2 linked regions of the Methylobacterium mesophilicum SR1.6/6 genome follow. The main gene of each other region encodes a partner of the protein of the gene in region 2 in a complex. Links are inferred from orthologs where the notes say so. Each region holds a gene or a part of one and is shown on either strand. Other genes may lie near its edges.

Region 1 (5,540 bases), 1.7 Mb from region 2 along the record:
GGTATTGCCCGGCGGACGACGCCTGATGGGGACCTGATGTCCCCGGCTCATGTGTTGAACCGCGCTGGCGGTGTCATAGGGACACCGGCGCGGTCACCGCGTTCACAGGGTGCGAGCACCCATTGGAATGTCGCGAAGGCCGGGCGCATACTACGAGCCCGCCGGGATGGCAAGCCGAGCGGCGCAAATTCGTCGGCGCCGCGTGGGCCCGGCGAACCGGTTGCGAGCCCCGGTTCGCCTTGGTCTCGCCGCGGGTCGGGGGGGGCGGCCGGGTAGCCTTGACCACAGGGGGAGTAGCCCGCTCCAAGCGTGTCTCTATAATGGCGTGACAAACGCCACAACGAGTCACCGCCATGACCTCCCGCATCCCGAACTTCGCCGAAATCCCGCTCGCCGGCGAATCGCTCGCGGTTGCGGCACCGGCGCTGTCCGAGCCCTGGATGACGCCGGAGGGAATCCCGGTGAAGGGCCATTACGGCCCGGCGGATCGGGAGGGCATCGAGTTCCTCGACACCTATCCGGGCATCGCGCCGTTCCTGCGCGGTCCCTACCCGACCATGTACGTCACCCAGCCCTGGACGATCCGGCAATATGCCGGCTTCTCCACCGCCGAGGATTCGAACGCGTTCTACCGCCGCAACCTCGCGGCCGGACAGAAGGGCCTGTCGGTGGCCTTCGACCTCGCCACCCACCGCGGCTACGACTCCGACCACCCCCGCGTCTCGGGTGACGTCGGCATGGCGGGCGTGGCGATCGATTCGATCTACGACATGCGCACGCTCTTCTCGGGGATTCCCCTGGACGAGATGACCGTGTCGATGACGATGAACGGCGCGGTTCTGCCGATCCTCGCCCTCTACATCGTTGCCGCCGAGGAGCAGGGCGTGCCGCCGCAGAAGCTCGCCGGCACCATTCAGAACGATATTCTTAAAGAATTCATGGTCCGCAACACGTACATCTATCCTCCCAAGGGATCGATGCGGATCATTTCCGATATTTTCGCGTATACCTCGAAAAATATGCCGAAGTTCAATTCGATCTCGATCTCCGGCTACCACATGCAGGAGGCGGGCGCGACGAACGACCTGGAGCTCGCCTACACGCTCGCCGACGGCGTCGAGTACATCAAGGCGGGCCTCGCGGCCGGGCTGACCATCGACCAGTTCGCCCCGCGCCTGTCGTTCTTCTGGGCGATCTCGACCAACTTCTTCATGGAGATCGCCAAGATGCGGGCCGCGCGCCTGATCTGGGCGAAGCTGGTCAAGAGTTTCGATCCGAAATCCGAAAAATCGCTGGCCCTGCGCACGCACTCGCAGACGTCGGGCTGGTCGCTCACCGCCCAGGACGTGTTCAACAACGTCACCCGCACCAACATCGAGGCGATGGCGGCGACGCAGGGGGGCACCCAGTCGCTCCACACCAACGCGCTCGACGAGGCGCTGGCGCTGCCCACCGACTTCTCGGCCCGGATCGCCCGCAACACGCAGCTGTTCCTGCAGCAGGAGAGCGGCACCACCCGGATCGTCGATCCGTGGGGGGGCTCCTACTACGTCGAGAAGCTGACCGCCGACATGGTCGCCCGGGCCTGGGAGCACATCCGCGAGGTCGACGGGCTTGGCGGCATGGCCAAGGCGATCGAGGCCGGCATCCCGAAGCTGCGGATCGAGGAGGCCGCCGCCCGGGCCCAGGCGCGGATCGATTCCGGCCGCCAGACCATCGTGGGCGTGAACAAGTTCCGGTCCGACGACGAGATGGCGATCGAGTTGCTGCGGGTCGATAACGGCAACGTCCGCCGGCTGCAGATCGACAAGCTCAAGCGCCTGCGCGCCGAGCGCGAAGAGGCGGCGGTGACGGCCCGGCTGGAGGCGCTCACCAAGGCCGCCGAGGGCACCGGGAACCTGCTGGAGCTCGCCGTCGAGGCGGCCCGCGCCAAGGCGACGGTGGGCGAGATTTCCGAGGCCCTGGAGAAGGCCTGGGGCCGGCATCGCGCCGAGATCCGCTCGATCTCCGGCGTCTACAAGCGCGAGGTGGGGGGCATGTCGCCTGTGGTCGAGGAAGTCCGGGCGCTGGTCGAGGCGTTCGAGGAGAACGACGGTCGCCGGCCGCGCATCCTGGTCGCCAAGATGGGCCAGGACGGGCACGACCGCGGCCAGAAGGTGATCGCCTCGGCCTTCGCCGATCTCGGCTTCGACGTGGATATCGGGCCGCTCTTCGCCACGCCGGCGGAGGCCGCCCGGCAGGCGGTGGAGAACGACGTGCACATCGTCGGCGTCTCGTCGCTGGCGGCCGGCCACCTGACGCTGGTGCCGGAGCTGAAGGCGGCGCTCACCGAACAGGGCCGCGACGACGTGATGATCGCCATCGGCGGCGTCATCCCGCCGGGCGACTACGAGGCGCTCACGGCGGCCGGCGCGGCGGCGATCTTCCCGCCGGGCACCGTGATCGCCGAGGCGGCCGCCAAGCTGATCCGCGCGCTGAACGACCGTCTGGGTTACGGGGCGCGGCAGGCGGCGGAGTAGGGAAAGCTTTCCCGAGGCGGCCGGACCGGCCGCCTCGCCCCATGCCCACCCTGGCCCTCATCCTGAGGTGCCGGAGCGAAGCGGAGGCCTCGAAGGAGGCCTCCAGGGATCGCGGCGAGGTCCGGAAGGCTGCTTCGCGGCGGCTTCGCCGCACCTCGGGATGAGGGCCAGGGTCCGACGTCCGTGCCCGAGGACTCCGCTCAGTTCAGCGCCTGCGGATCCGCCTCCGTGAGGAAGGCCCCGACCTCGTGGAGGAACTGCATGCGGTTCTTCTCCATCATCACCGTGTGGGTGCCCTCCCCCAGCTCGACGAAGCGCTTGTAGGGCGCGTGCGTGAGCTTGGTGAAGTACTCCTGCGCCTGGTAGCTCGGCAGGTCAGCGTCCCATTCGGCGTGGATGATCAGCACCGGCACGCGGATCTCGTCGGGGTCGTAGAGCGGCTTGCCGGCCGCCCAGTAGGCGTCCTTGTCGGCGACCGTGCCGTTCGGCGCGCGCAGGACCGGCGGCGACCGCTTCGCCCCGGCCGAGTCGGTCGCGAAGGTCGCGTCGGCCCACTGGTCCAACCAGCCCGCCGGGATCAGGTCGGCCTGCCTGTCCTCGGGCACGCCGGTCAGCCAGCGGGCCCGGGCGCTGTCCCGGTTGACGGTGCGATAGGCCCCCACCTTGCCGCCACCGCCGATCAGCCCCGGGGTGCGCGCGAGCCATTGCGGCGCGTAGAGGACGAGGCGGTTGACGCTGTCGTTGTGGGTGCTGGTGTAGAGCCCCATGGTGGAGGTTCCCCACGACCAGCCCATGAGGTCGATCTTCTCGACGCCGCGCCGCTTCCGGATGAAGTCGACGACCTGCCCGACCACCTTGGCGGCGTCGGGCGTGCGCATGAGGGGCGGGTTGTCGTCCGGCGGCGCGTCCATGGCGGCCGGGCGCCCGGACAGGCCGTAGCCCGGCAGGTCCACGCAGTAGACGTCGAAGCCGAGGCCCGCGAGGTAATCCATGGCCGACATCCCGCCGAGCGGCAGGTCGAAGGCCGTGGAGGACGGGTAGGTGGAGCCGTGCACGTAGAGCAGGATCCGGTCGCCCGGGAACCGGTCGATCCCGGCGGGGCGCTTGTTGCGGACGTAGATCTCGACCCCCGGCTCGCTCCAGGGCAGGCGGAACTCCTCCATCGTCAGCCGGCTCGACGGCGCTGCCGCCGGGGCCGGCGTCGCCGCGACTGCGGCTCCCGCGGCGAGGGCTCCGATCACGTGGCGACGGGCCAAGCCCCCGGTCGGGCCCTTGCCCTCCCGCGCCCCGTTCGGATCGGTCTGCGCGCGTCTGTCCGCCATGGTTTCCTCCGGCCCGCCTTGCGTGGCGGCTCCGGCCATTCAATCGACGGGTCCCGGCCGGCGCAACGCTCGGCGGCACGGGCGGCCGGACAGCCGGCGCATTCCGTCGCCCGATGCGGCCAAACCGGGTGAAAAACGTCCGTCCCTGTCGCCGGAGCTGGTGACGCCGCGCCTCCGGACGGGCATGGAGGCGGGAGATCCCGGGAGACGCCCGCCCATGACGACTCCGAAGACCGTCGCGACCGCCGCCTTCTCCGACCAGAAGCCGGGCACCTCTGGCCTGCGCAAGAAGGTGCCGGTGTTCCGGCAGCCGAACTACGTCGAGAACTTCGTCCAGGCGATCTTCGACACCCTGTCCGACAAGGACGGGGCAACCCTTGTGCTGGGCGGCGACGGACGCTTCCTGAACCGCGAGGTGGTGCAGAAGACGCTGCGCCTCGCCGCCGGCAACGGGTTCGGACGGGTTCTGGTCGGGCGCGGCGGCCTGCTCTCGACGCCCGCCGCCTCTTGCGTGATCCGGAAATCCAAGGCGCTCGGCGGCATCATTCTCTCGGCGAGTCACAACCCGGGCGGGCCGGAGGGTGATTTCGGCATCAAGTTCAACGCCGCCAACGGTGGGCCGGCACCCGAATCCCTCACCGACGCGATCTTCGCGCGGGCCAGGGCCCTGACCGAGTACCGCCTCGTGGAGGCCCCGGACCTCGACCTCGACACCCTGGGCGAGACCCGCCTCGGCGCCATGACGGTCACGGTCATCGACCCGGTGGCCGACTACGCCGAGCTGATGCGCACGCTGATCGACTTCGACGCGGTGTCGCGCCTGTTCGCCTCCGGTTTCCGCATGCGCTTCGACGCCATGAGCGCGGTGACCGGACCCTACGCGACTGCCATCCTGGAAGGGATGCTCGGCGCCCCCGCGGGCACGGTGGTCAACGCCGAGCCGAAGGAGGATTTCGGCGGCCACCACCCGGACCCGAACCCCGTCCACTGCCACGACCTGTTCGACCTGATGCAGGGGCCCGACGCCCCGGATTTCGGCGCCGCCTCCGACGGCGACGGCGACCGCAACATGATCGTGGCGCCGGGCCTGTTCGTGACGCCGAGCGACAGCCTCGCCCTCCTCGCCGCCCATGCCCACCGGGCGCCGGGCTACGCGGGCGGGCTCGCGGGTGTCGCCCGCTCCATGCCGACGAGCCGCGCCGCCGACCGGGTCGCGGCCGCCCTCGGCATTGAGGCCTACGAGACGCCCACCGGCTGGAAGTTCTTCGGGAACCTCCTCGACGCGGGCCTCATCACCCTGTGCGGCGAGGAGAGCGCCGGCACCGGCTCGAACCACGTGCGGGAGAAGGATGGGCTCTGGGCGGTGTTGCTGTGGCTCAACATCCTGGCGGCCACGGGCGAGCGCGCCGACGCGCTGGTGCGGGCGCATTGGCGCGCCTACGGGCGCGACTACTACGCCCGCCACGATTACGAGGAGGTCGACTCGGACGCCGCCAACGGCCTGATGGACGCGTTGCGCGAGAAGCTCGCCGGGCTTCCGGGCACACGGATCGGCGACCTCACGGTGTCGACGGCGGACGAGTTCGCCTACCGGGATCCGGTGGACGGCTCGCTGACCGAGCGCCAGGGCATCCGGATCCACTTCGCCGAGGATGCACGGGCGGTGTTCCGGCTCTCGGGCACCGGCACCGCCGGGGCG
Region 2 (8,053 bases):
TCGCCGGCTTCGGCGCGCAGCATCCGGAGAGTTTCGAGGGTCAGGAGCGTGCCCATGGAATGCGCGACGATATTGATCCGGCCTCCGCTCGGCGATGCGGCGAGCGCCTTCAGCAGGTCCTCGAAGGCATCGCGCGACCAGAGCGCGCTCTCGCGATCGTAATTGTAGTCGAGCGTTGCGGCCGCCGAAGGCCACGTGAACAGGCCCGAGACGCCCCGGAAACGGATGCCGTCCGACAGGCGCGCGGCACTGACGGCGGCCGATTCGAACGATTCGCGGTAGCCGTGGACGTAGATCAGCACGTCGCGTCCCAGCGCGGCCTGCGCGAAGGCCTCAGCGGCGCCCGGTCCGGTCTCAGATTTCGGCACGGCCCCGATCGTCCAGTCGCCGGTGATGACGGAGGAGACCTTACCCAGCAGCGAGCGGTCGGGAGGCGAGAGGCGCACCTCGGCGAAGCTCAGGCCGCGGCCGCGGTCGCTGCTGAAGTATGGGGGCCGGGGCGGGTGACCCACGGGCTTGCGGGTCGTGGCGACCAGCAGCACCGGCATGACGTCGAGGGCCGACTGCTTCTCGGGCAGCGCCGCACCGGTGCCGAGATCATCGGTGACGCAGGCGCCGAGGGATGGAGCGAGGCCTGCGGCGCCCGCGAGGGCACCGAACCGGAGAAGGACGCGGCGTGAGACGGTCTGGCTCGACATGATCCGGGTACGCTCGGGCGGGGGGCACCCTCGTCGCGCAGGATCATGACCGTGGCGGGGCACGCCGCCTGTTGGTCGTTGTGGAGAACCCGCAAGGCCCGGCTTGTGGTCCCCCGGCCACAGGGCGCCGCGGGCTGATCGCGTGTCCGACCCTCTCGACGGCGGCCCGCGCCACAGCCATGAAGAGATCATGACGCCGTCCATCGACATCGAGAGCCTGCGCGAGCGCCTGCTGCGCGGCGACCGCGCCGCCCTGGCCCGGGCCATCACCCTGGCCGAGTCGAAGCGGGCCGATCACCGGGCGCTCGCGGCCGGCCTGATCGACTCGGTCCTGCCGGAGACCGGCAGGGCGATCCGCGTGGGGATCACCGGCGTGCCCGGGGTCGGCAAGTCGACCACCATCGATGCCCTCGGCTCGAACCTGACGGAGGCCGGCCACAAGGTGGCGGTCCTCGCGGTCGACCCGTCCTCCTCCCGCACCGGCGGCTCGATCCTCGGCGACAAGACCCGCATGGCGCGGCTCTCGCACGATCCGAACGCCTTCATCCGCCCCTCGCCGTCATCGGGTACGCTGGGCGGAGTCGCGGCCAAGACCCGCGAGACCATGCTGCTCTGCGAGGCGGCGGGATTCGACGTGATCCTGGTTGAGACCGTGGGCGTCGGTCAGTCGGAGACCGCGGTGGCCGACCTGACCGACTTCTTCCTCGTTCTGATGCTTCCCGGCGCCGGCGACGAGCTGCAGGGCATCAAGAAGGGCATCCTCGAACTCGCCGACATGATCGCGGTCAACAAGGCCGATGCCGGCGAGGCCGAGCAGCGGGCCAACGCGGCGGCCTCGGAATACCGCGCCGCCCTGCACATCCTCACCCCGGCCTTCGCCACGTGGACGCCACCGGTGGTGACGATCTCGGGCTTTCACAACCTACGGCTCGATGCCCTGTGGGCGAAGATCGTCGACCACCGGGAGAAGCTCACCGCCACCGGCGAGATCCAGGCGAAGCGGCGGACGCAGGACGTCAAGTGGATGTGGGCGCTGGTGGACGAGCGCCTGCACCAGCGACTCGTCGGCTCCCCGGAGGTCCGGCGCCGCACCGCCGAGGCGGAAGCGGGCGTCGCCCGCGGCGAGACCTCTCCCGCAGCCGGCGCGACCGCCATCGCCGAGCTGATCGGACTCTGAACCGCTCGGGGACGCCGGCCCCGGAATGCGCAGGTCGGCAGAAATTCATGATCGGTCGGGGGCACAAACGCGATCTCGTGCGTTCCGAGGACGACGGCGTATCGAGGGCGCCCGGTCCCGGCGCCGCGCCCACGTCCAGGAGAGTGCCATGGTTGATACGGATCGGATCGTCGGCGGTGCCAAGGAAGCCGCCGGCAAGGTTCAAGGTGCGGCCGGCGATTTCGTCGGTTCGAACCGCGACTCGGTCGAGGGACGGTTCCGCGAGGCTCAGGGCCAGGCGCAGAACGTCTATGGGCAGGTCAAGGACAGGGCGCGCGACATGGCCGACCGGGCCGGCGACTACGCGAGCGATGCCTACGATCGCGCCGGGGATCTGGCGGGGGACGCCTACGAGCGGGGTGGTTCCTATCTGCGCGACGGCCGCGCGGCCGTGGGGGCTCGCGTGGAGGAGAACCCGCTTGTGGCGCTGCTGATCGCCGGCGCGGTCGGGTACGGCCTCGCGCTGCTGATCCACAGCCGTCGCTGACCGAACGCGGCCCCGTCCGCCCTCGGGCGGGGCCGCCCCCCATTCCAGGGCTACTGCGCCGTCCAGCCGCCATCCATGCTGATGTTGGCGCCGGTGATCTGGCTCGCCGCGTCGGAGCACAGGAACACCGCGAGTGCGGCGACCTGATCGACCGTCACGAACTCCTTGGTCGGCTGCGCTTTGAGCAGCACGTCCTCGATCACCTGCTCCTTGGTCAGGCCGCGGGCCTTCATGGTGTCGGGGATCTGTGCCTCCACCAGCGGCGTCCAGACGTAGCCCGGCGAGATACAGTTCACCGTGATCCTATGAGGCGCGAGTTCGAGCGCGGCCGTCTTGCTCAAGCCGGCGATCCCGTGCTTGGCGGCGACGTAAGCCGACTTGAACGGCGAGGCGACCAGCGAGTGCGCCGAGGCCGTGTTGATGATCCGGCCCCAGCCCCGCGCCTTCATGCCCGGGATCGCGGCGTGCATCGCGTGGAAGGCCGAGGACAGGTTGATCGCGATGATCTGCTCCCACTTGTCCGCCGGGAATTCCTCGATCGGCGAGACGAACTGAATCCCTGCATTGTTGATCAGGACGTCGACGGATCCGAACGCCTGTTCCGCCTCCCGGACCATGGTGGTGATCGCCTCGGGCTTGCTCATGTCGGCGGCCGAGTAGCGGGCCTCGACGCCGTAGGCGCCCTCGATCCCCGCGCGGGTCTCCTCGATGGCATTCGCGTCCCCGAAACCGTTCAGCACGACGTTGGCGCCCTCCGCCGCCAGAGCCCGCGCGATGGCGAGGCCGATGCCGCTGGTGGAGCCTGTGACGAGGGCGGTCTTGGTCTTGAGGGTCATGGGACCTCCTGGGACGCGGACGCACCGTCGATCGGGACGGGCGCCGCGAGCGCGGCGGGACGAAACGGGGATCTAACTAGCGCGTGAAGGCGCCGCCGGCACAGAGGCGGCCGATGGCGGCGCGTCGCGGATGTCACCGGCCTCCGCCACGGCGCGCGCCGCGGCCGGAAATGCGATCTCGACCCGCAGCCCCGGAGCATTGTCGGAGAGGTGCAGGACCCCATGATGCAGGCGCACCACGGCGTTGACCAGGCTGAGTCCGAGCCCGAAACCCGGCCTCGACCGGGCATCCTCCAGCCGGACGAAGCGATCGAGGACGCGGGCGCGCTGTGCCTCCGGGATGCCTTGTCCGTGATCGGAGACGGCGAGCCGGATCGAGTCTTCGGCCCGCCACGCCTCGAGGGTCACCCGGGCCGCGCCTCCCTCTGCGGCAGCCCCGTATTTCAGGGCGTTGTCGACGAGATTGGCCAGGGTCTGGCCAATCAGCTCTCGGTTGCCGGCGATGATCAGCCCCTCCTCCGCGCGCACGTCGAGGACGAGTCCCTGATCCTCCGCCAGGGCCTCGTACAGCTCGCCGACGCCTCTGACCGCGGGGCCGATGTCCAGCGGCACCAGGATCTCCCGCGCACTGCCGGCCTCAAGCCGGGCGATCATCAGGAGCGCGTTGAACACCCGGATCAGCCCGTCCCCCTCCTCGATCACCGCCTCGAGCGCGGCACGCAGCTCGTCCGGCGTCGAGGACCGGCGCAGGGCCTCGTCGGCGCGGTTGCGCAGGCGCGTCAGCGGCGTCTTGAGGTCGTGGGCGATATTGTCGGAGACCTCACGCATCCCGCGCATCAGCTCGCCGATACGCTCCAGCATCAGGTTGAGGCTTGAGGCGAGGCGGTCGAGCTCGTCGCCGTTGCCGGCAACGGGGAGCCGGTCGTCGAGATCACCCGCCATGATGGCCCGGGTGGTCTGGGTCATGGCATCGACGCGCCGCAGGACGCGGCTCGCCGCGAGCCAGCCGCCGATTACGCCCAGGAGCACCACGGCGGCCAGCGAGGTGACGAAGGCCCGCCCGATCACCGCGCGCAGGCGGTCGCGCTCCTCGGTGTCGCGCCCCACGAGGAGCCGGAATCCGCCCGGCAGGGTGAAGACCCGCACGATCGCCCGGTGCGCCTCGGCATCCGAGTCGTTGCGGCCGTAGCGTGTCTCGCTCTGGCCGGGGGTCGCCAGCACGGCGGCGGGGACGTAGCCGACATTGCCGACGACGTGGTCGCCCCCGGCCGTGGTCACGAGGTAGAGCGAGGCCCCCGGCTCGCGCGAGCGCCGCTCCACCACGGTGATCAGCCGGCGCAAACCGCCGGCATTGTACTGTTCCGACAGGCCGTTGATCTCGGCGTCGATGGTCGAGACGATCTGGTCGTCGAGCACCGCGCGGGCGTTCCACGCGACGTAGCCCAACGCCAGGAAGGCGCAGAGTGCGAAGATAGCGAGATAGGCCAGCGACAGCTTGAACGCGGTGGTGCGGAACAGCTTCTGGAAGCGCGCGCCGCTCGTCTCTGGCGGGAGCGCGGCGTCGGCCCGTGGCGTGTTCACCCGGAGCTGCCCTCATCGACGCGCAGCACGTAGCCCGCGCCCCGGACCGTGTGGATGATCGGGGTGGGAAAACCCTTGTCGAGCTTGCCGCGAAGGCGCGAAACGTGGACGTCGATCACGTTGGTCTGCGGATCGAAGTGATAGTCCCAGACATGCTCCAGCAGCATGGTGCGCGTCACGACCTGCCCGGCATGGCGCATCAGGTACTCGAGGAGGCGGAACTCCCGCGGCTGCAGCAGGATCTCGCGCCCGGCGCGGGTCACACGATGTGAAAGGCGGTCAAGCTCCAGGTCGCCGATCCGGTAGCGCGTCTCCTCCGCGGCCCCGGTGCCGAACTGCCGCCGGGCCAGGGCCTCCGTACGGGCGAGCAACTCGGAGAACGCGTAGGGCTTCGGGAGGTAGTCGTCGCCGCCGGCACGAAGACCCTTCACCCGGTCGTCGACCTGCCCCAGCGCCGAGAGGATCAGCACGGGCGTCGCCACCTTCTGCTCGCGGAGCGAGCGGATCAGCGAGAGGCCGTCGAGCTTGGGCAGCATGCGGTCGACGATCAGCACGTCGTAGGCGCCTTCGCGCGCCAGGGCGTACCCGTCGAGGCCATCATGGGCGCTGTCGGCGACATGCCCGGTCTCGCGGAACGCCTTGACCAGGTAGGCCGCCGCCTCCCGATCGTCCTCGATGATGAGCAGTCGCATGGAACTGGTCCATAGCGTGCCACGCAATGCGGGGGAACGTGTCTCGGTCAGCATGGTCAAGCCGATCCCCTCCCCTATCGCCCCATGAGCCGATCGGATGAACGGGCCGGGTCCGCGGGGCGCGAATCCCGACCCGTTCCGAAGCGGCATTGAGGGTCCTCGGAGGGCGCGAGGTTCGCCGCGGCTTCGTCCGCGCGATCCGAGGAGCGGATCGGCGGCTCCGGCACCATCGCGCGCTGCCGATTACGGGACGCTCGCGGCGAGATGACTTCGCGGTAAGGCAAGCTCCGTGAGGGCCACGGTCCAAACGCGAAAAGGCCGCCCCGGAAGGAGCGGCCTTTTCGCGTCGTGTCTCGCGATGAGGGAATGGTTGGAGGTGTGTCCGGCAATTGCGATGGGCAGGCCTGGCGGCGACCGACTCTCCCGTGTCTTGAGACACAGTACCATGGGCGCTGGCGTGTTTAACGGCCGAGTTCGAGATGGGATCGGGTTCTGGGCACGCCGCTCAGGCCACCTCCCACGAAGGAATCAGCGAAATTCGCCCCGCGCAAGAGACGACCCGCGCAAGAGGCAAGCTTGGCTCGGCAGGAGCGCAGCCGCGGGCGTTCAACCGACGACCAAGCTACCCCGTGGGTAATTACGTGCCGCCGACATCTCGAAAGCAGACATCAACTCTGGATTGGTTTCGCTGCCGCCAAGTCGAGGGAGGCCTACCGCAGACGGAGTCGCCGGCCTACAGGCAAAGCACTTGATTAACCCTAATCCGGCTTGATGAACTTGCACTTGCCCCGCAGTGACCACGGTCCCCGCGCCCCTGCCTCGGCGCAGAACGTATCGACCGCCCGGGTAACACCCGGGAAGCGGCCGCCCAGGCGGTCGTAATCGTCGGCGATCAGGAGGCCTCCAGGTCGCAGGACCGGCCACCAGGCGCGCAGGTCCGCCGCGACGGACGCCTCCTCGTGCCCGGCATCGAGATGAATGACATCGGCGGTCACGCCGCGCAGACGCAGAAGTTCCGCGGCATTCACCGAGTCGAGCGGTAACGGCACGATGTGGTCCGTCATGCCTTCGCGCAGCACATTGGCCAGGAAGGTTCGGTAGAGGCTCGGATAGCCATGCTCGGTGGCGAGTTCCGCGAAAAGCGTCTCGTCCGCCCAATGATCGACGGCTCCGAGCCACGTATCGACCGCGATCACGGTGCCGGCGACGTTGTGCTCGGCCATGGATCGCGCAAGAAAGAGCGCGCTAGCTCCCTTCCAAGTCCCAATTTCGACGACCACGCGTGGCCGGAACTCGATCACCGCCTCCTCGAGGTAGGGATGGATGCTGCGCCAGCCTTGAAGGTCGCCGGCGCGTAGGTCCGTCGGGGGATCCGCGAAGGGGTCGCAACCGTGCCACAGGGCGGCGATCAGTTCCTGACGGGTCATGTCACTCTGATTTTAGGCTGTTGAGAAGGCGCAGGAGGGGCAGCCATGCGGGAAGAGCGGTGGGGTCACCCGACGGCGCAGGCCTGCGCGTAGAGCGCCTCGCATCGGTCGAGCCACCGTGCGCGGGTGAACAGGCGCAGGACACGCCCGCGCGGGACCGGCCGCGGGATCGCGATCGCCTCGCCGATAGCGCGGGCAAGACTCTCCTCGTCCCCCGGCGCAGCGAGGGATCCAGATTCGCCAACGACCTCCGGGACGGCGCCCCGGGCGAAGCCGGCGACCGGCAGGCCACAGGCCATCGCCTCGATCGCCGCCAGCCCGAACGGCTCGTCCCAGCACGGGGTGGCCAGGAACACGGAGGCGCGGCCGACCTCCGCAGCCAGATCCGCACCGCTGAGTTGACCGCCGTAGCGGATCGATCCTCCGAGCAACGGCGCGACCTGCCCCTCCCAATATCCGGGCTCCTCGATCGGGCCGAACAGGGTCAGCGGAAGCCCGGCCCGACGCGCCGCCGCGATCGCGTGCGGCGCGCCCTTGTCCGGCGTGATCCGCGCGCACCAGACCGCGCTGCCGTCGCCGCGCGGTCGGTAGGGCCAGGCGGCAGGATCGATGCCGTTGTGGAGCACCGATGCCTCCGGGGGCCCCCCGTCCGGCCACCACGCATCCAGCTGCGCCCGGGACGTCGCGGTGATCCGGTGTCCCGGGGCGGGGCTCGCCTGCACGAACCAGCGGAGGGCATCGTAGGGCGGCACGTGCAGCGACGTGACGGTCGGCGTCGCAGCGGTACGCCGCTTCTCCAGGGGCAATCGGCTCAGGCTGTTGTTGTGGAGCACGTCGAAGCCTCCGGCCGCGATCCGGTCGCAGGCGGCGGTGTAGCCGCTGTCGAGATGACTCTTCAGCCCCACATCGCTCCGGTGCTCCAGGCCGGCATGGCTCCGTTCGTGATGGATCGGGATCACAGGATCCAGGGCGAAGCGCGCGTCGCTATCACCGGAAGCGAACAGCGTGACCGCGTGGCCGCGGGCGGCGAGTCCGTCCGCGAGGCTCCAGGTGTAGGCTTCAAGGCCGCCCGCGAAGGGCGGGGCGATCGGGTGGCGGAGATGAGCGAGGAGCGCG

The links.
Region 1: the proteins of meaB (region 2) and scpA are in contact, whole or in part, in a crystal structure (PDB 8DPB), measured with the Methylorubrum extorquens proteins. The link is inferred for Methylobacterium mesophilicum SR1.6/6 from one-to-one orthologs. Residues at the interface, in SOR26638.1 of Methylorubrum extorquens: Arg20, Ala21, Ala24, Arg25, Thr28, Ser32, Arg33, Arg34, His37, Thr98, Gly99, Gly100, Ser101, Ile102, Leu103, Lys106, Thr107, Ala110, Ala113, Ile114, Asp115, Arg116, Ala118, Phe119, Ile120, Arg121, Pro122, Pro124; in SOR27001.1 of Methylorubrum extorquens: Glu577, Glu578, Asn579, Asp580, Gly581, Arg582, Arg583, Arg585, His596, Ala604, Ser605, Ala608, Asp609, Gly611, Phe612, Asp613, Val614, Asp615, Ile616, Gly617, Pro618, Leu619, Glu625, Arg628, Gln629, Val631, Glu632, Asn633, Asp634, Glu661.

What each region holds. Positions count from the first base shown.
Region 1 is NZ_CP043538.1:4,808,408-4,813,947, reverse strand. What follows is about bases 1-2,936. They hold scpA (methylmalonyl-CoA mutase), read left to right. Parts: upstream 1-353; coding sequence 354-2,519; downstream 2,520-2,936. Other genes in these bases: MMSR116_RS22825 (alpha/beta hydrolase), read right to left, coding at 2,720-2,936. In the rest of the region: more of MMSR116_RS22825, read right to left, coding at 2,937-3,841; MMSR116_RS22820 (alpha-D-glucose phosphate-specific phosphoglucomutase), read left to right, coding at 4,059-5,540. UniProt on the Escherichia coli protein: Catalyzes the interconversion of succinyl-CoA and methylmalonyl-CoA. Could be part of a pathway that converts succinate to propionate.
Region 2 is NZ_CP043538.1:6,516,160-6,524,212, reverse strand. What follows is about bases 39-2,881. They hold meaB (methylmalonyl Co-A mutase-associated GTPase MeaB), read left to right. Parts: upstream 39-888; coding sequence 889-1,875; downstream 1,876-2,881. Other genes in these bases: MMSR116_RS31025 (3-hydroxybutyrate dehydrogenase), read right to left, coding at 2,452-2,881; MMSR116_RS31030 (CsbD family protein), read left to right, coding at 2,024-2,401; MMSR116_RS31040 (alpha/beta hydrolase), read right to left, coding at 39-698. Also shown: more of MMSR116_RS31040, read right to left, coding at 1-38; more of MMSR116_RS31025, read right to left, coding at 2,882-3,237; MMSR116_RS31020 (sensor histidine kinase), read right to left, coding at 3,310-4,818; MMSR116_RS31015 (response regulator transcription factor), read right to left, coding at 4,815-5,510; MMSR116_RS31005 (class I SAM-dependent methyltransferase), read right to left, coding at 6,269-6,937; MMSR116_RS31000 (glycosyltransferase), read right to left, coding at 7,003-8,053. UniProt on the Escherichia coli protein: Binds and hydrolyzes GTP. Likely functions as a G-protein chaperone that assists AdoCbl cofactor delivery to the methylmalonyl-CoA mutase (MCM) ScpA and reactivation of the enzyme during catalysis.